Regions from separate parts of the Paenibacillus sp. FSL K6-1122 genome, predicted to be linked through region 2. Evidence: riboswitches for the same ligand, from Rfam matches in the RefSeq annotation. Region 2 holds a riboswitch; each other region holds the start of a gene.

Region 1 (4,965 bases), 2.8 Mb from region 2:
GTTTTCCCACGCCATCCGGTGAACTGCTGCAAGTCCAGTGCAGGCTGATAGCCGGGTGATACAGGCGATAAGGGTGAGACATGAGATATGGGGGATATACCCGGTGTATCCGATAAGCCAGACGATTGCTGTGCTTCCAAACTTGAGATGCCGTGATCCACACACACTTGAAGCTCTCCAGAAGCACTTCCCTCTTCTTGCTTAGCTGCCTGCTCGTGCTCATCCCACACACCCGGATACCAGATTCCATAAGCCTTCAGCTTTTCCCGTTCATGAGTAAATACCTGCTGTGCTGGCCCATCCGCCACAATCTTTCCTTCAGGTGATAACACAATGATGCGGTCGACCATATCCACAATCTCGTTTATTTTGTGTTCAACGATGATGATTGTTTTGTCACTGGCGATCCGTCTGACCGTATCCCACACCTGGGAAGTCCCCTCATCATCCAGCAGTGCAGTGGGTTCATCCAAAAACAATACCTCCGGGTCCATGGCAAGCATCGAAGCAATCGCAAGACGCTGCTTCATCCCCTGAGACATGGACTGGATCAATACACGATTCTGTTCAAAGGATGACCCCACTTGTTTCAGATAATATTCAATCAGAGCAGGCATCTCTTCACGCGGAATATTTCGGTTTTCCAGAACAAATGCGATCTCTTCATCTGTAAATGACATACAGAACTGGGTATCCGGATCTTGAAAGACCACTCCTGCTTTGGCGGGAACCTGAATATCATCACATTTCATCGGAATCTCAACCGAACGTGGTATCAGACCGCTCAGAATTTGCAATAACGTTGATTTACCGGAGCCACTCGGGCCAAGCAACAGCACTTTCTCTCCTTGACGCACAGAAAGAGACAAGCCTTGAAATACCAAGGCTTTCTCTCCCGGGAACTTGCATCTTAGATTCGTCACACTTACCGCTTGCGAATTCCCCTCTCCGCTCATCTAATCCAGCGCCTCATAATCTTGTTTGGATACCGGTCTGAGCGAACGCGTTACACCAGTCAGTTCCAATGCTTTGGCGAGATAATAAGCGAACACTCCAGCAATTAAGATGCTTCCAATGAAGCGGAATCCGATAAATAACGTGTAGTTCCAGGCCGAGAGTGAATCAATATACCCGTACTGGTAATCCAGCAAAAGCGAAGCCGCTGCGGCTCCTATGGCTGCAAGACAGGTGACAAACAGATTGGTTTTGCGATACAAAAATGCTGCGAAGAATATCTCGGCTCCCAATCCTTGCAACAGACCGTATACAAGTGTGGACATGCCCCATTCACTACCCAGAAAAGCACTTACCGTTGATGCCGCAACTTCGGCAAGAATAGCCACGCCTGGTTTACGAATGATAACAAAAGCAAACGTGCCCGCCATAAACCACATGCCGTAGATCATCTGCTCCGCATGAACGCCAAATGGTTTCATCAAGTCATATGTAGGTCCCCATATCTTGTAAATCACCCCAAACACTACTGCGATCACGATGGTTACCAGAATATCCGTTAGTTTCAATCGCTTGTTGCCTGCTGTTGTTGCCATGTTCTCTACGTCCTTCCTTTGTTCCCTGTGGGGGTTATCAAAATAAACGAAAAAGCCTCCCCGGTTCCGGGCAGGCCTCACGCACAGTGGACAATCTTCACAATGATGTATTGGATGGATGTCGGAAATACGGAATATCAACCAGCCCCCCTCCGCCCTGGCAGATACACCACCACAGTTCAAAGAGGTCTGTTGTTCATCCACGTTCATTCCCACAATTCACCCTTACATATCGCAAATCCATGTTCTCTACGCTGGCATTACCCAGATCAGATGTACGGTCAGCAGCACAAGGCCACTCTCTCAGCCCAACTTCATTGAGCTCCCGGTTCACTTATTTCATTGCTTCTAATGTACATCAGATGGGTATTTGTGGCAATCCCTAGAAAAATCATCATGCTTCATTTGGGGTAACAGGGGAAAGTATCTGATGGTTCACTTTCCATAATATGAAACATTTAGGTTATGTAGTCCGTCTTAAACATTAGAAGGGAGATTGATAGTGATGAAAGATTACAATTCTGTTTGGCAGCTTAAAACATGGAAAATGGTCCTTGCCGCTTCGATACTCACCGCAGGCACGGCACCTGCCTTACTCTCATCCACTGTGGCGGAAGCCGCAACAACTAAACCTAAACCGACAGCTTATATTAACAATGTTCAAGCTCAATATGATGTTGTCATACGGCAGGGTATTACGTACGTGGCATTGACGGAGCTTCAATTCCTCGGCAACTATACGTTTGGTTACAATAACAAAACAAAAGAGATCAGCATTAGCACAGGCAGCGATAAGTATGTCCTTACACCTAACAGCAAAACAATGAAGAAAAACGGTCAGAATGCGACATTATCCTCAGCGCCGATTCTGGTGAATGGTAAAGCGATGCTTCCGCTCCGTGCCATCGGTGAAGCTTTTGGTGCCAAGGTGCAGTGGAACCAGAAGGCCAAGGAAGCCTACATTTACACTACCGATGCTACGATTGTAAAAGAATATAACAGTTCCGATCTGACTGTGGCGCGTGAAGCCGCACTGCATCTGCCACGCTTCTCTGAACTGGGACAAGCACGTCTGGACATTCGCAATCCTTTGGGTCCGGTGGATTCATCCATTGAATACATCTTTGAGCAAGGTAAAAAAGATCGTTTCTTCGTTGTTGAGGATAACGATCTGATCAGTTATTATATCCTTAAAAATGGAAGTGCACTGCTACAATGGCAGGCTAACATCAGCAAAAATGCCGGAACCATCGGTGACCTGTTCTTTATTAAAAACAAAGCCGTTGCTGAAGCAGGGACTCGTCCTTCCGTAGCAGGTCAAACACTCGTATCATTTAAGTACTCTCGCATGCTTGAAGAAACCTCTTACGAAATCATGAACAAATTGGGCTCTATTGATACCGGTTCTGTTGTCCCCGAGAAAGGCAAAGTCATCGTTGAAGTTCCGGGAGAGCAATAATTTGAGCATCCTCTATAAAACATTGCTCAGCAGAACTATACTATGACATCTGCATTACAAAGAGCGTCCCACAAAGTCATTGTAACAATGACCTTGGAACGCTCTTTTTGGCGTTATATTTTAACTTCAAATTACAAGCAGAGCTTAAACTTTTACCAACTCCAGCGATTCAATCTTCTGTCTAATATTGCGTGTTCCCAGACTGGCTCGTTTTCCCTGAAGCAAACCCCTTGAACAACGTTGGTACTTTGGAATAACGGGTATTCGTAATTTTCCCTTGTGATGTGCTGCTGTCTGTACGCATAATCGAATCTTTCACATTGGAAATGTTGGAGTTATCCAGCGTCATGTTAACTGCGAAGGAAGTTCCACCATTTTGGCGAACCAGTTTGCCAATATCATCTGCACGGAAATTTTTGATGTTAATTGTTCCAGCTGCATTCATCTGGAACACTTTATCATAAGCCTTATACGCTGCCCCACCGGTAATGTTAACCGTTCCGGCAGACTTCAATGTCAGTGCATCCTCGCCCACGTCCTGCCAGACCACATTCGATATATTACAGTTGCCATAACAGTGAACACCATCAGCAGCTGGTGATCCAATGTTTACGTTTTTGAGCGTGGCCCCTGCCTCCAGACGGAAGACTGGCTTCTGATTTTCTGCTTGAGATCCGTCGCCCAGTGTGGAAGGATTAGCTACAAATGTTTTGCCTTGACCATCATAGGTCGTGCCCTTTGGAACCACAATGGTTGAATTTACAACCGTAGGCGCAGCCGCAGCCGGAACTGCACCAAATATAGAAGCAACCAAACCAGCGGACAGTAACAACGTCAACATTTTTTTCATAACTTTATTCCTCCCTTATTCTCTCGTTTTTTGGTAGTGTACAGCCTGGGCTTGTACTGGAAGATCGTCAGAGGTGCACCTCTGTCCGATCTACAACCTAATCTTACCAAATAAGGGAGGTAACTAGAATAATCATTAGATCAGATATATCATGACAACGCACAATCCCTGTCATATCGGCATTTTTTGCATATCAGGTTTCTCAAACAATATGCTGATATCAACCTCTGGTATGCTCATTTGTAACGTATGTACCCCTCACTTAATCCCCAATAACAAAGAAAGACCACTACATTTGTCTCCAAATGTGTGATCTTGAATGTCTTCTGGCTTGCTGATATAAAATATCAGGCTCCAAATCTCTGACGATAACCGCACTTTCTACACAACTCTTCTACAGCTTCGCGTTTGGAGAAGCCATATACCAGATTGTTCGCTCGCTCACCCTCAATAATCTCCGAGAATGACTTCTCGTGCACATTACCCAGGTTAATCACACCCTCGCCATCGAGACAGCATGGAACCACCGTTCCATCTACAAGCACAGCTGCCTGACCGCGAAGTGCATGGCAAAAGCCTTTACCGTCATCTTCAGGCGCATCCAGACTTGGCCACTGGAACTCATGGTCCTGATTCAGGTATACATTCGGGGCAATTTTGACCCCACTGCCTGGAACTACTTTTTCCTCAATGCGGAAGTCGAGATTGAATTCACGTTCCAATACTTCAAGGGTCTCCCGATTTCGATTCATCTGAGCATTTGTGAAGTTATCCTGCGTCAGATTCCAAAGTCGGAATGAGATGATGACATTGTGCTTAACGGCCTCGTGTACAAAGGACAAAATATGACGCAGATACCCGTCACGATCTGTTGAACCTTCATGCCCATCGAAGCTGTGCAGGGAGAAATTCATCTGCCGCAGCGCCGGTTTGCCAAGCAATTTATGCTGAGTCTTGGGCAGCAGTGTACCATTCGTTGTAATGTTCACCTTGAGTCCCTTCTCATGTGCGGAATCGAGCAACAGATCTATTTTGGGATGCAACAAGGGTTCACCTTTGACATGTAGATAAATATGATTGGTGTGTGGTTTAACTTGATCCAGTAT
Region 2 (4,965 bases):
GCCGGAAATGGCAGATATGACTTTTGCCATGGATTTCCTTCTTCGTGCCAAGGAGGGTGTACGTAATTTGTCCATCGCCCTGACGGAAACGGCTTCACCGGATGTAAGAGCCCTGTTGCATACTCATCTGAAGCAGGGAATTTCAATGCACCAAGAAATTTCGGAGCTCATGATTCGCAAAAAATGGTTTCATCCTTATGAGCTGAACGAACAGTACCAACTCGATCAGCTTTCGGCGAAAAATACGGTGATGATCGGGCAGATGAATCTGTTCCCGGGTGATACGTCACGTAAAGGGATGTTTGATCGGACCCCAGATGAACATATTGGAGGACATAAAGCATGAAGGCGGTAACGTATCAAGGGGTTAAAAATGTCGTGGTCAAAGAGGTGCCGGATGCGAAGATTGTGAAACCGGACGATATGATCGTAAAGATCACCAGTACCGCGATTTGCGGTTCTGACCTTCATCTTATTCACGGGATGATCCCTAACCTTCAGGAAAACTATGTCATCGGACATGAGCCGATGGGGATCGTAGAAGAAGTGGGCCCTGGCGTGACCAAGGTAAAAAAAGGCGACCGCGTAATCATCCCGTTTAACATCGCATGCGGAGAATGCTTTTTTTGCAAAAATCAGCTGGAAAGCCAATGTGACAATTCCAACGAACACGGGGATATGGGCGCATATTTCGGCTACTCCGGAACGACCGGCGGATATCCCGGCGGGCAAGCGGAGTATTTACGGGTCCCATTTGCTAATTTTACCCACTTTAAGATCCCTGAAAACTGCGAACAACCGGACGAAAAGCTAAGCTTGATCGCCGATGCCATGACGACGGCATTCTGGAGCGTAGATAACGCCGGCGTTAAAAATGGAGATACGGTCATTGTGCTCGGCTGCGGCCCGGTCGGACTCCTAGCCCAGAAGTTCTGCTGGCTGAAAGGAGCTAAGCGGGTCATAGCCGTCGACTATGTCGATTACCGCTTAAAGCATGCGAAGCGAACAAACAATGTGGAAATAGTAAACTTCGAACAGGATAAGAATATTGGGAACACTCTCAAGGAAATGACCAAAGGCGGCGCCGATGTTGTCATTGATGCGGTAGGAATGGACGGCAAGATGAGCGATCTTGAATTTCTAGCCAGCGGTATGAAACTGCAAGGCGGCACCATGAGCGCATTTATCATTGCATCTCAGGCTGTTCGCAAAGGTGGCACCATTCAAGTCACTGGGGTATACGGCGGACGTTATAACGGATTCCCGCTCGGTGATATCATGCAGCGAAACGTGAATATCCGTTCCGGACAAGCTCCGGTCATTCACTACATGCCATACATGTACGAGTTGGTTACGTCTGGCAAAGTGGACCCTGGCGACATTGTTACGCACGTCATTCCGCTCAGCGAGGCCAAACGGGGCTATGAAGTGTTCGATACAAAAACGGACGATTGCATTAAAGTCATCTTAAAGCCTTAAATATGAATAGATACATGGGAGGACAATCTGAATGGATTCCACATACGCTTTGCATGAGATTCTCGAGGTACATGAAATAGCTGCGTTCAAGACGGTTTGTATGACTAAATCCAAGACCATGCAAGCTCTGGTAACCGACCCGGAGCTCAAGCAAATTTTGCAACAAGATGCGATCTTATCACAACAGCAGCTTCAGGAGCTCGGTGGAGTGCTGTCTAAAGCGACTGTATAGGAGATAAAAAAATGAACCCAATATTAGAACACATGACTGGTCTTAATACGCTGACCGATGACGTGATCGCAATGGATTTTTTGATGAACGCCAAGAGCGGTGTCAGAAACTACGCCATGGCTGTGACCGAATGTGCCACCCCCGAAATCAAACAAATTTTGATGAAACAGCTCGATGAAGCCATAGATTCTCATGAAAAGATATCAAATTACATGGTGCAGCATGGTTTATACCACCCTTACCATATTGCAGAGCAAATTCAGCTCGATCTGAAAAACATTCAGACTGCTATGAACATTCCGTCCTGACACCCTTTTTGATTTTAGCCAGAGACTTCAGAGAACAAAATGTCCCTGTGTCAAGAATTTCAACAATGAAAAAAGGCGGATACTATCCGCCCTTTTTTTGGCATCGTCACGAAACACGCTTATTGCAAGCGTTCCTTTACGTATTCTACTTATTTCTATCCTGAGACTGTTTATGGCCGCTGCTCTCTACTTTAATTGACTACAGTGAACTTAAGGCTCCAGCTTCCATGACATTTCCCAAAAATCAAGCTCAAAGCGACTGCACATCACGAAAATATCCTCCATCCGTTGGTACGTTCCCTCGCTACAGCCTTCTAATAGCTTATCAGTTAACGTCACTAGGGATTGATTGTTGCTGTTGTATTCAGAGGAAGCATATCCTGTGATCCACTCTCCGTAAAAAGGATGCTCAGCTGCACCTGGCTTTTGGGCAAGGACTTGACCAATCTCTGCATAGCTCCATGAGCAGGCCAGAATGGATACAAGTACTTCTGCTATGCCACCCGCATGGGAAACAGAGAGCATATAGTTAGTATAGGCTGCATTTTTCAGGGCAGGTTTTACCTGGAAAACATGATCCTCTGTAATTCCTAATCGCTCCATATAAGAACGATGAATTTTCATTTCACCATTCAGGATGTTATCTACGTTTTCACTAAAAAACTGCATCAATTTGGGGTCGTGCGACTTGACAATACCTAGTGCAAATACGCGGGCATAATCGAACAGGTACAAGTAGTCTTGCAGCAAATAATAACGAAATTGTTCAACCGTTAAGGAACCATCTCCGATTCCTTTAACAAAGGGATGCTCAAGACATTCCTTCCACACAGGCTGTGCTGCCTGATATAGTCTCTCTGAAATAGTCAACATGTGTTCCTCCAATTCATAATGTACGTATTTAAAAACAAAAAAACGAAACATCCTATGGATGTTTCGCAGACAAATACACTAAAACAAGGGGGTTCGCATGAGCTACCCAAGTACAGTGTTTCATCGTTGCATCCCTACGTTGGCATTATCCAAATCAGGTAAGGTCGGTTTAACACCCTCTCAGCCGGTTAAGGCTCCCTCGCAAACGGTTGTATGTAGTTGATTACTTTCCTATTCCCATAAAAGATAAAATAACATCCATTTAGTATATCAAGGGCTGTTAAATATAGTCAAGGAAGATTGTATCGCCCCTCATCACCTTTGGTGACGTATGTAAACGATGAAAACCATCACAACAATGGTTGAGTTTCAGCCACTGTTATGATGGTTTCTATTCTTGCAACTACTGCCGATGGTTTAATGCCCGAGTTTGTTCTTTCCGACAAAAGTGAGTATTCCGTACTGGGAAGTATTTCTCCAGCTCTCATTGGTCGTATCATTCCACTTGGCTACGCTCTGCTTACCTCCGCCCTGGTTGTCGTTAATTTGGAGCTCGAAACCGAGAACATTTCCTGCTTTGGGCGTCAATGATTGTAAATGAATTCTGGCTTCTACGAGATATCCTTTATTTGTTTTCTTCACAGCACTTACAAGGCGTCCAGGTGAGGCACCCCCTGCAAAGGTTCCCACATTGTCTGCACTGATTCTGAACTGGGCATCATCATATTGAAAATACGGTGTGCGCTGGTGATTCTCGTCCAGGAAAATCTCAACCGAATCCTGATCCCATGGGTTGATACTATCTGTAATGATGTTTGGATCAGTGACGTCGATCAGCAGGTATAGATACTCACCTGACCACATTGCGCGAGCCACTGCCTCTGCACCTTCGCTCTGGTTCAACCGTTTTACTTCAAATGGTGCAGCCTTATTCCATGATGTGTCTTTCTTCCCATCAATCTGAACAATCCCTTGCACAGCTTGTGCAGATTTGGGCATAGGGGCGAGTTGAATCACGCCGTATTTGCTTGTATCCTGTTCCTGAGATTGTGTTCGATCATTCCAGTACAGTGGATTATAAGGTTGTGTCCCACTTGAACCGCCATCAGTCACACGGATATCCAATCCGGCTTCATATTCTGATCCGACTTGGATACCACCCCACGGAATGGACAATTCAACCTGATATCCGGCTTTTGTCTCGCGTACACGATATGAACGCTGCTCCACACCCTCAGCTTTGCCCGACCGCTTAATGATTACGTGTCGGTCATCTGCTTCATATGAAGTGGTCTTGCCATTATTGAGATCAACAAAGATATCTACTCTGTCATTCACATCTGCCTTTGCATCCTGTACATCCACGAGGATATACAGGTTACTATGATCCCATAAAGTGCGGAAACTGGCTGATCCCGAAGAGTCACCCTTCAGTGGAGTAGACACCGCTTTGTTCCAGAGCGGATCTTGTGTCTGTTTTTTGATATCCGGTTTACCCGAAAGTGAGACGGCTCTCTGCGTCAACACAGGCAAACTGGATTCATCCACGAGTCCCCAGTATGCCTTTTTGGCCTTCAGGGCTGAATCAAACAGCATAGCCTGGTTGTTGTAAGACTTCTCATCTTGGAGTCCCCATAAGGTAACTGAAGAAATGTGGTCTTTGTGTTTTTTGTACAAATCCAACAGTTCCTTATATCGATACGCCTGCTTTACTGCAACTTCATCGGACATCTCTTCACCAAATGGAATTCCGCTATCCACATCCAGTTCCGTGATCTGAATATCCAATCCAAGTTCGGCGAACATGCTGATCGTTTTTTCAATTTCCTTGATGGGCGGGGATTCCAGGTTATAGTGGGATTGCAAACCCACACCATCGATGAGCCCTTTCTCTTTCAGTCGTTTGACCAACTGATACATATGCTCTCTTTTCTCAGAGATTTCCGTGAAGTATTCGTTGTAATATAATTTGGCATTCGGATCGGCTGCACGAGCGAATTCATAGGTTTTCTCAATATAATCCGGACCAATTAGTTCATAAAAGGGACTTTTACGTAAACCGTTGGCATCACC
Region 3 (4,965 bases), 3.1 Mb from region 2:
AAATATAAGTATGTTTAATTTATTATTTACATAAATACATATTAATCCTAATTTATAAAATAATAATTAAATATACATAATTTAGGTATACAAACCTAGGGTTATATGATAAATTTATATTGTTATAATTTAACAAATTACTCAGAGGGTGAGGTTTTACATTGAAATTATTGCGTTTATCGAAGTTACTGTTGGTTTGCTGTCTATGCCTATTACTTATTCCTACCAGTGCTTTCGCTTCTGCAGAGAATAAAACTGTGAAATTGGATATAACTTTATTAAAGCAGGGTATTCCTTATGAAGTAATAGAATCCTGGAGCCCTGAGTTTAAGAAAAGTCTTTCGAAAGAAGATGGATCAATTGAAGTAGTGGCTCATGAAAAAGCCTCAGCACCTGAATTCAACGGAGAGGTTGGACCACTTGGAAATATCAAGGATGATCAATTTGACTATTATATAACCATAGTTCGAACTGATAATGTTAATAATCGTGAGCGGTTTATGGTTGCATTAACAGGAAAGTGGAAATCAATGCCTTTTTGGCGCTTATCTGATGCTTATGGCGCTTCTTTTGATAAAGAAATTTGGAGAACAGTTCCAGGTTCTGGGTATTATGAAGATAAAGTCAAGTATAGCGGAAACTCTACGTTTACAACTTTAGGAAGTGGACGTAATTTCTCATATACTGGTGAGAATGGTGTTGGATTCAATGCTGATCTCAAAGGGGGCATTATTATAACAGAACAGGTTGCCTCTGCCGTCTTTACAATAGAACATAAAAAGCAAGGAAATCAAAGTGGTCTATCTCAAATACAATCCAATTACTACCACATTAAAGGTACGGGCAGTGTAGGATTGAGTTTTGGAGCTCTAGAGGTTAGCTTCTCAGGCTCTGCTGATAATGATTCCAGAGGTACACTTAAAAATTTTAATTATTAATAAAGTCTTTGTTAAATATGTTTATGTAATATAAGGTAGAATAAATTTAAATTAACAAAAGAGAACGATATAAAAATCGTTCTCTTTTACACATTTCACTCAAAAAGAGAGGTGAATAAATTAATGCGATTTTTATATATTTTTATCTTGTTCCTAGTCGGTATGGGTTCTTCCGCACTTCTACATGCTAGTAATCTTAAACTTTCTGATGGCGTGCTGTTTGTCATCGCAGGTATCCTATTTCAGATTTGGCGTAAGTTGGATTGAATCCAAGAGTTACGGTGAAGCGGGTTTGGCCTTGTCCAAACATTAATCAATATTTATAATTTAAAGCTTCAAAAAACCTTCATCACTTGGCTCCCTTAGGAGCGTGTCCGATATTCCTCGGCTTTTTCCTGCATCCCGGCAGCTACAGCCTCATTCTCGGACAACCCTTTGTCTGCGGCAAAGGCACGAATGTCCTGCGTGATGCGCATGCTACAGAACTTTGGTCCACACATGGAGCAGAAATGAGCTTCTTTGGCCCCTTCTGCCGGCAGTGTCTCATCATGGTAGGACAGCGCACGTTCCGGGTCCAGCGACAGGTTGAACTGGTCCCGCCAGCGGAACTCGAAGCGTGCCTTGGACAATGCGTCATCGCGGCGCTGGGCACGTGGATGGCCTTTCGCCAGATCGGCGGCATGAGCTGCGATCTTGTAGGCGATGACCCCTTCCCGCACATCATCCTTGTTGGGCAGGCCCAAATGTTCTTTTGGCGTAACATAACAGAGCATGGACGTGCCGAACCAACCAATCATGGCCGCACCAATGGCGGATGTGATGTGATCGTAACCCGGGGCAATGTCGGTCGTCAGCGGCCCCAGCGTATAGAACGGTGCCTCTTTACAGATCTCCATCTGCAAGTCCACATTCTCTTTGATCTTATGCATCGGCACATGCCCCGGACCTTCGATCATCACCTGCACATCATGCTTCCATGCGATCTGCGTCAGTTCCCCGAGCGTAGCCAGTTCCGCCATCTGAGCTTCGTCATTCGCATCGTAGATACTACCTGGACGAAGTCCATCTCCCAGCGAAAACGCCACATCATACCTTTTCATAATCTCGCAGATTTCTTCAAAATGAATGTACAAAAAGTTCTCCTGATGATGCGCAAGGCACCATGCTGCCATAATGGACCCACCGCGAGATACAATGCCTGTCATCCGCTTGGCCGTCATAGGGATATAACGCAGCAATACACCTGCATGAATCGTAAAGTAGTCCACGCCCTGCTCTGCCTGCTCTATGAGTGTGTCACGGTACAACTCCCAAGTCAGCGCTTCCGCTTCGCCATTCACCTTTTCCAGCGCCTGATACAGCGGCACCGTACCAATCGGCACAGGTGAATTGCGGATAATCCATTCCCGGGTGGTATGAATGTTTTTGCCTGTGGATAGATCCATCACGGTATCCGATCCCCAGCGTACCGCCCAAGTCATCTTCTCCACCTCTTCCTCGATGGAGGAAGATACAGAAGAGTTGCCTATATTGGCATTGATCTTCACATGAAAATGACGACCAATCAACATCGGCTCACTCTCCGGGTGATTGATGTTGGACGGCAGGATGGCCCGTCCACTCGCCAGCTCCTGTCTTACAAATTCCGGTTCCACGCCTTCACGAATAGCGGCGAACTCCATCTCTGCCGTAATGACTCCCTGCCTCGCATAATGCATCTGAGTCACACAGCGTCCTGTCTGTGCTCGCAGCGGTTTGCCTCGTAATCCAGGGTACTCTTCGGCTCCAGCTCTCTTTCCTCCGGGCTTCAGTCCGTTATCCTCCGGTTTAACCGTACGGCCTTGATAAGCTTCAACATCGCCACGCTCTGTGATCCAGCGAGTGCGCAGGGCTGGCAAACCTGCGCGGATATCCGCATGAAATGCGGGATCGATCATCGGGCCGCTCGTATCGTAGACACGCAACGGTTCGTTATGCTCCACCCCTTGGGGAGTATTCGTGTCATGAAGGGCTATCTCACGCTCCGGTACAGCAATGTCCGGCCGTGAGCCCTGAATGTAGACTTTGCGGCTGCCCGGAAAGGGCTGGACCCGTCCGGCCGCCCCTGTTTCTTTTTCCACCTGCTGACCGTTATGTTCCTGTTCCATCGCTTGTTGTCCCGTTTGATTTCCTGTACTCATGTTCACTTGTCTCCTCCTCAGTGTTCGTCGCTTGTTTGGTTGGTTTCATCATTAGCTCGCTTACGTACCTGTCCCAAATCATGCGCAATGCAGAGAAGAAAGAGCGATCCTACACCAGACCAGGGGAGACACTTTTCATGTACAGTTAACAACAGACGGAGGCTGCCACAGATCATCGATCTATAAGACTTCCCTCCTCATCCAAGCCCACTTCCGCAGGTTATCGAAAAAGAAGCCCATAAAATCCGCGCTATATCGCCCGTTCCCTGTATATAAAAAAGCCGGTCCCCGAAGGAACCGACTTTTATGTCCATCACCAATAATGCACCTTTATGCAGCTCCTTAACGGAGCCCTACAAGGGTCACATCATGTGGTGGTTGTGGTCATATCGCCGATTACTTCCCTACGCTGGTATGATCCAGATCAGGTGCAAAGGGTCCGGAATCTCATGCGATTCCGTCTCAGTCCGGACAATTCGGACTCCCCCAGTAACGTTAATTAGTTGCAGCTTACATAAGCCGCCGTTCATATTCAATGAAGCTGGCCCCGCTGGGCCGTCCATTACAGAGTAGCGCAACCGGAACATAAAAACAACCTTTATATTCCAAATGATCAAACTCTATTGGAGAAAAAACTTACATCAACATCAGGATAACATGAGCCCCATTTGCGTAGCAGCATCCTTCAACACAGGTGCGTATTCATGCAATGTCTCCTGCGAAAGTCGGCTGACAGGTCCTGAGACCGAGAGGGCAGCTGCAATATTGCCTCTGCGATCCATAATCGGTACAGATACCGCGGCAGCTCCCGGCTCACGTTCCTCGTAACTTGTGGCATATCCGTTATCCCGGATATCTCCCATCTGCGCTAAATACACCGCGGGATCAATAAACACCGGCCATTCCGGCCCGTTCATCAGTTCTTCACGATCCTCGTCCGTGGCAAACGCCATCAGGACTTTGCTGGAAGCCCCCACAGACAGCGGGAGTCTAACACCAACGGGAGCAACTCGGCGGATCGCCTGATCACTTTGCACAGCCTGAATCCGTATCCGTTCACTGCCATCACGCAGGTACAGACTCACGGTCTCCCCCAATCGATCTCTCAGTCGCTCCATCGCAGGCAACAGCAGAATAGCGGGATCATCACTGCGGGACATATGAGCTGACAGCTCCCAGATTCGGATGCCAAGTCGGTACTTCTCTGTTGCTGCATCGCGGATCACGAACCCTCGATCCTCCAGCGTAGCCATCAAACGGTGGACTGTACTTTTGTGCAGGCCGATCTGGCTGGCAATTTCGGTGAGTCCCAGATCACTGCGTGTGGTAAAACATAATAATATATCCAGCGCCCGTTCCACAGCCCGGACGGTTAACTTGCGATCTTCCATGGCATAATGCCCTCCTCATGTTTCATCACATGAAACTTGGTTACATAAATTATATGAGAAACGGTCTCATCTGTAAACCAAAAAGAGCCAAAATCAAAATAGGCAAACGTGTAAATTTTTCCTTTTTATAAGACTTAATCCCCTGTAATTTACACACTAAGGTAATTTTACCCATATATCTTAAGAACTATATAACAATTGCGTAACAAATGCCCTCAATCAATTGACTTTGACTATATTGGAACATACGATAAAGATATATTACATTAAGATATCGCTCTGAAGCAGGCTCTGAAATCGACGCAATTCTCTTTTCATGTCGTTGTTATCTTCAACTGAACTTCAAAGGAGGGGCATTCATGTATCAATCATCCCAGAGCGAAGCCCCGCTGCAAACAAAAGTGTCCGATCTGCCCTCTTCCCTATCACCGAGGCTGATTCGGTTCAAACATATTA
Region 4 (4,965 bases), 3.3 Mb from region 2:
TCCGAAAATAATTTGTTCCTTCTTGCTGGTTGGCAATTCTCTCATCCTCTCTGTTTACCTTCGTAATTATAGAGATGAGGAAACCCTTCACATAAGTGAACATTCTGTGAACAACTGTGATTTTTCCAATTTAAAACTATATTTGACAACCATGTAGTACAGCTCTATGATATCCCTTAAAATGGTAGAAACATTCACTACATAAGGAGGTTTTGATTGTGAGTTTTCAAAAGCGCATTGACCACGTCGGCATTGCCGTTCGTGATCTGGAGACCACGCTGCGTTTCTACACGGAGATCGTTGGTCTTGAATTGAAAGACCGGGTAACCCATACTAACGGCGTCATTCAGCTCGCCTTTCTCGGCTTCAATGGAAGTAACGAGACTGAGATTGAGCTAATTCAAGGATACAGCGACAAGCTGCCTTCCGAAGGTACGGTGCACCATTTTGCGATCCACGTGGATGATCTTGATTCTGAGTACAAACGCATTCAATCCACCGAAGCCGAATTTATCGATGGAGAGATTATTACACTACCTAACGGTTACCGCTATTTCTTCATCTATGGACCTGAAAAGGAATGGATTGAGTTCTTCCAGCGCTAAGAAATGGAGCTGATTTCATGAACATTTTAATTACCGGCGCAGCCGGAAAAATTGGACGTGACTTGTCCCAACACTTGTCAGAGACATTTCACCTGCGACTAACGGATTTGAATATCGACAGACTGCATACGTATCAAGGGACAGGCCATGAGATCATGACACTGGATGTGACAGACCCCGAAGCCTGTCAGCATGCTTGCGAAGGCATGGATGTGGTTGTACATCTGGCGGGAGATCCTTCCCCGCATGCCGGATTTTATGAATCGTTGTTGGACATCAATATCAAAGGCACATTTAATGTATTCCGTGCAGCCAAGGACCAAGGTGTACGAAGAGTCATTCTGGCAAGCAGTGCACAGACGATTGAGGGGTATCCCATTGATGCTCAGGTCTATCCGGACATGCCGACACGCCCACGGAATTTGTACGGGGTTAGCAAATGTTTTGGAGAATCGCTCGCTTCCTATTTTGCGTATACCGAAGGTTTACAAAGTGTTGCGGTGCGTATAGGTGCATATGATGATTTTCAACCGGACGGACCCGTGCTGGAGGCAAGGGATATGAGCGCGTATATTAGTCCAGCTGACTTGTGTGATTTGATGTTCAAAGCAATTACAACTACCGATCTGGAACCCTTCACCATACTGCATGGGATCTCGAATAATCGGTTTAAACGATTAAATCTGGAAACCACTCAGAAACAGGTAGGTTATGACCCAAAATCCGATGCTTTTGCACTCAGTCAGATTGCCTTATATGATTCCCCACGATAATTATTGAAAATAACACATCCAAACAGGCTGTTATACATATGTATAACGGCCTGTTTGATAACTTATACGTGTCCCTATCCAGTTCATGACTGGACACGTTCCACCGGCTGGCCTATAATTACACCTAGTAATGCCCGTAACTTCATAGTTTCCCAGGGGAGTCGGAATTGGCCGGCTGAGAGTGTATCCCACCAAGATACTAACCCTTAGACCTGATCTGGATCATGCCAGCGTAGGAATCGGAGTATATCGAAATGGCACAGCCCTATGGCTGAACGCCACCTCTCTAACGCCTGCACGCGTCCCGGAATACGGGGCGCTTTTTTAATGTTCTTTTATATAGCCAGAGAGCTAAAAAAAGTGACGTTATCCAGATCTCAACTGGTATAAATCTGTCGATTTATGCAAGATGATTGGATATGAAGCCAAGGAGTACCCCGTGCCAATCGGCCGGACATACCGAAGGAGAGAACCACAGATGAAATGGCGTAAAACGATGGGATTGTTGCTCTTATGCGTGCTTATGGTGACTGTAGCCGCATGTGGTGGCAAAGAAGCTGCCCCAGCTGGGCAGAACGGCAACACAAATACGGAAAGCAGCAACGAAGGTGACACTGCCGCCCTGAAAGATATTAAAGTGGTGCTCGACTGGACACCAAATACGAATCATACCGGCCTGTATGCAGCTGTAGATCAAGGTTTTTATAAAGCCGAAGGCTTGAACGTGGAGATTGTACAACCAGGTGCCGGTGGCGCAGATACAATGGTTGCCTCCAATGAAGTGCCTTTTGGCGTAAGTTATCAGGAGAGTGTAACTCAAGCCCGCACACAGGGTCTTCCATTGGTCTCCATCGCAGCAGTTATTCAGCATAATACATCTGGTTTCGCTGCTCCGGCGGATCGGAATATCAAGTCACCGAAAGATTTTGAAGGTAAAACCTATGGCGGTTGGGGTTCCCCAGTCGAAGAAGCCGTGATGCAATCCATTATGGAAGGCGACGGAGCCGATGTATCCAAAGTGAAAAACATTAATATGGGTGACGCCGACTTTTTCACCGCAGTAAAACGGGACATTGATTTTGCGTGGATTTTCTACGCCTGGACGGGGATTGAAGCCGAACTGCGCGGGGAACCGATCGACATGTTATATGTGAAGGATTATTCAGATGCACTGGATTATTACACGCCTGTCCTCGTAACAAACGAGCAAACGATCCAAAACGACCCTGAGTTGGTGAAAGCATTCCTGAAAGCCACTTCAGAAGGATATCAATACGCAATTGATCATCCCGAAGACGCAGCGAACATTCTGATCAAGGCCGTACCGGATCTGGACAAAGACCTCGTACTGGCAAGCCAGAAGTGGCTTAGTCCCAAGTACACAGATGACGCCCCGCGCTGGGGTGAGCAAAAACAGAAAGTGTGGCAGAACTACACCGACTGGATGTTTAGCAAAAAACTGCTCGATGAACAGATCGATGTGAGCAAGGCATATACGAACGAGTTTTTACCCCAATAAAATTTCTCATATAAAACGAACTTAATATTTACACGATGACGGAGAGGACAGAAATAACGTGAAAAAGCGAAGCGGTCGCCTTTATCACCGGATTTTCCCTTTAGAGAAAGGGAATCAAAAAAATCTGGGGATAACAGCGATTGGAAGGTTATTCTGTCATCGAAGTGGCAAGTGTAACAGTCATTAGTTCATTTTATTTATCACGAAAGGAGCCGTGATCTCTCATGGCAAGCACACTACTTAGCATTCAAGTTATTCCCAAAACGCCAAATGGCGAGAACTCTTATCCTTACGTTGATCGCGCCATTGAAGTTATTCAGCAATCCGGCCTGAAATATCAGGTGAACGCGCTCGACACCACAATGGAGGGGGAACTGGAGGAACTGCTGGAAGTTGTACGTAAAATGCACGAGGTACTTGTGGAGGCTGGCAGCCCAAGCATCATCTCCCAGATCAAAATCGCCCATAGCCCTACTGGCTTCAGCATGGATACCCTGACGGAGAAGTATCGCTAATGCCTGCCTATTTCAAAAGTGTATGGCCGCCCATTGTGGCGGTTATTCTCTTTATAGCGATATGGCAGGGAGCCGTCTCCCTCTTCCATATTGAGAAATGGATGCTGCCTGCACCGTCCGACATCGCCCGCGAAGCGGCAACCCAGGCCGAACGACTTGGCATGCACGCTTCTGCAACCATTCAGTTAACGCTGATTGGATTCGCCGCTGGAACAGCGGTTGGATTACTGATTGCGATGGTGCTGCATTTAGTCCCTTTTCTCAAGTCAGCCCTGTATCCTTTACTTATTCTTAGTCAAAATATCCCAACCATTGCGCTCGCACCGCTCCTGTTAATCTGGTTTGGATTCGGGCTGTTGCCAAAGCTGATTACGATCATCCTGGTATGTTTCTTCCCCGTTGCAGTGGCGGCCATGGATGGCTTGACCCGTACTGACGCCGCGATGATGAACTATATGCGCATGGCTGGTGCGAAACGTCACCATATCTTCTGGAAGCTGGAGCTCCCCCATGCGCTGCCATCCGTGTTCTCCGGTGTCAAAATTGCCGCTACCTATAGCGTGATGGGTGCCATCATCGCCGAATGGATTGGTGCAGACAAGGGTATTGGTTATTATATGATGCTGCAAAAGTCGGCTTATCGCACCGATCGTCTATTCGTGGCGATCATGATTATTGTCGCGCTCAGCTTGCTGCTCTTCCTGTTCATTGCCCTGCTGGAGAAGCTGCTCGTGCGCTGGCGGCCACAGAAGCGATAATAAAGAAGTAATCTGTATATTAGGAAGTGATGACCATATGAATCGGCAACAGGACGAACAAGTCCAGCCTGGACGAGGAGCACACGCAGTGGAGCCAACGCACGGTGAAAAGTTAAACTCGGCTACGCCTAATCGACCTGCCAATACGACTCCTGCTCCGGTTCCACCTGCACTGGACGTTGTTAATGTTCATGCATCATTCCGTGAACGGCGCAGCAAGCTACCGGTTCTGAACGGCCTGTCCCTGACTGTGGAGCAAGGCGAGTTTGTTGCTATCGTTGGTCCATCCGGCTGTGGCAAAAGCACCCTGTTCCATATCATCGGCGGTCTGCTGAAGCCACAGGAAGGCCAAGTGCTCATGAATGGTCATAATGTGACGGGCCAACGTGGCAAGATCAGTTATATGCCGCAACAGCCCGCTCTTTTCCCTTGGCGTACCATTGAAGACAATGTACTGCTTGCTGGAGAAGTGGCTTCAAATGCACCCCCTCGGGTCGAAGCACTTGCAGAAGCTCGTAAGTGGTTAAGTAGCGTGGGTCTTGCCGGGTTTGAGAAAGCCTATCCTCACATGCTGTCGGGCGGAATGCAGCAGCGTGCTGCATTTTTGCGCGCCCTGCTCAGTCCGCAGGAACTCATGCTGCTGGACGAACCTTTCAGCGCGCTGGATGCACTGACACGTAGTGACATGCAGCGCTGGCTGCTCGATATCTGGGAACAGAACCGCCGCTCGGTGCTGTTCATCACCCATAACATTGAAGAAGCATTGCTGCTAGCGGATCGGGTCTATGTATTATC

What was found. Region 2 has a riboswitch for thiamine pyrophosphate ahead of tenA (thiaminase II). Riboswitches for the same ligand answer to the same signal wherever they lie in the genome.
Region 1: linked by a shared signal. The riboswitch ahead of NSQ20_RS04720 (ECF transporter S component) and the one ahead of tenA (thiaminase II) in region 2 are both predicted to bind thiamine pyrophosphate.
Region 3: linked by a shared signal. The riboswitch ahead of thiC (phosphomethylpyrimidine synthase ThiC) and the one ahead of tenA (thiaminase II) in region 2 are both predicted to bind thiamine pyrophosphate.
Region 4: linked by a shared signal. The riboswitch ahead of NSQ20_RS02315 (ABC transporter substrate-binding protein) and the one ahead of tenA (thiaminase II) in region 2 are both predicted to bind thiamine pyrophosphate.

What each region holds. Positions count from the first base shown of each region.
Region 1 is NZ_CP150272.1:1,049,630-1,054,594, reverse strand. It holds gene NSQ20_RS04725 (ABC transporter ATP-binding protein) at 1-956, opposite strand, end outside; gene NSQ20_RS04720 (ECF transporter S component) at 957-1,550, opposite strand; TPP riboswitch at 1,780-1,890, opposite strand; gene NSQ20_RS04715 (copper amine oxidase N-terminal domain-containing protein) at 2,056-3,009, shown strand; gene NSQ20_RS04710 (pectate lyase) at 3,191-3,859, opposite strand; gene NSQ20_RS04705 (radical SAM/SPASM domain-containing protein) at 4,207-4,965, opposite strand, start outside.
Region 2 is NZ_CP150272.1:3,836,718-3,841,682, reverse strand. It holds gene NSQ20_RS17350 (spore coat protein) at 1-346, shown strand, start outside; gene NSQ20_RS17345 (zinc-dependent alcohol dehydrogenase) at 343-1,479, shown strand; gene NSQ20_RS17340 (hypothetical protein) at 1,511-1,711, shown strand; gene NSQ20_RS17335 (spore coat protein) at 1,723-2,019, shown strand; gene tenA (thiaminase II) at 2,230-2,892, opposite strand; TPP riboswitch at 3,006-3,103, opposite strand; gene NSQ20_RS17325 (endo-1,4-beta-xylanase) at 3,310-4,965, opposite strand, start outside.
Region 3 is NZ_CP150272.1:748,965-753,929, reverse strand. It holds gene NSQ20_RS03480 (hypothetical protein) at 162-938, shown strand; gene thiC (phosphomethylpyrimidine synthase ThiC) at 1,301-3,085, opposite strand; TPP riboswitch at 3,503-3,616, opposite strand; gene NSQ20_RS03470 (IclR family transcriptional regulator) at 3,766-4,509, opposite strand; gene NSQ20_RS03465 (alpha/beta hydrolase) at 4,869-4,965, shown strand, end outside.
Region 4 is NZ_CP150272.1:486,840-491,804, reverse strand. It holds gene NSQ20_RS02330 (hypothetical protein) at 1-45, opposite strand, end outside; gene NSQ20_RS02325 (VOC family protein) at 219-605, shown strand; gene NSQ20_RS02320 (NAD(P)-dependent oxidoreductase) at 623-1,378, shown strand; TPP riboswitch at 1,523-1,635, shown strand; gene NSQ20_RS02315 (ABC transporter substrate-binding protein) at 1,857-2,897, shown strand; gene NSQ20_RS02310 (thiamine-binding protein) at 3,122-3,412, shown strand; gene NSQ20_RS02305 (ABC transporter permease) at 3,412-4,170, shown strand; gene NSQ20_RS02300 (ABC transporter ATP-binding protein) at 4,208-4,965, shown strand, end outside.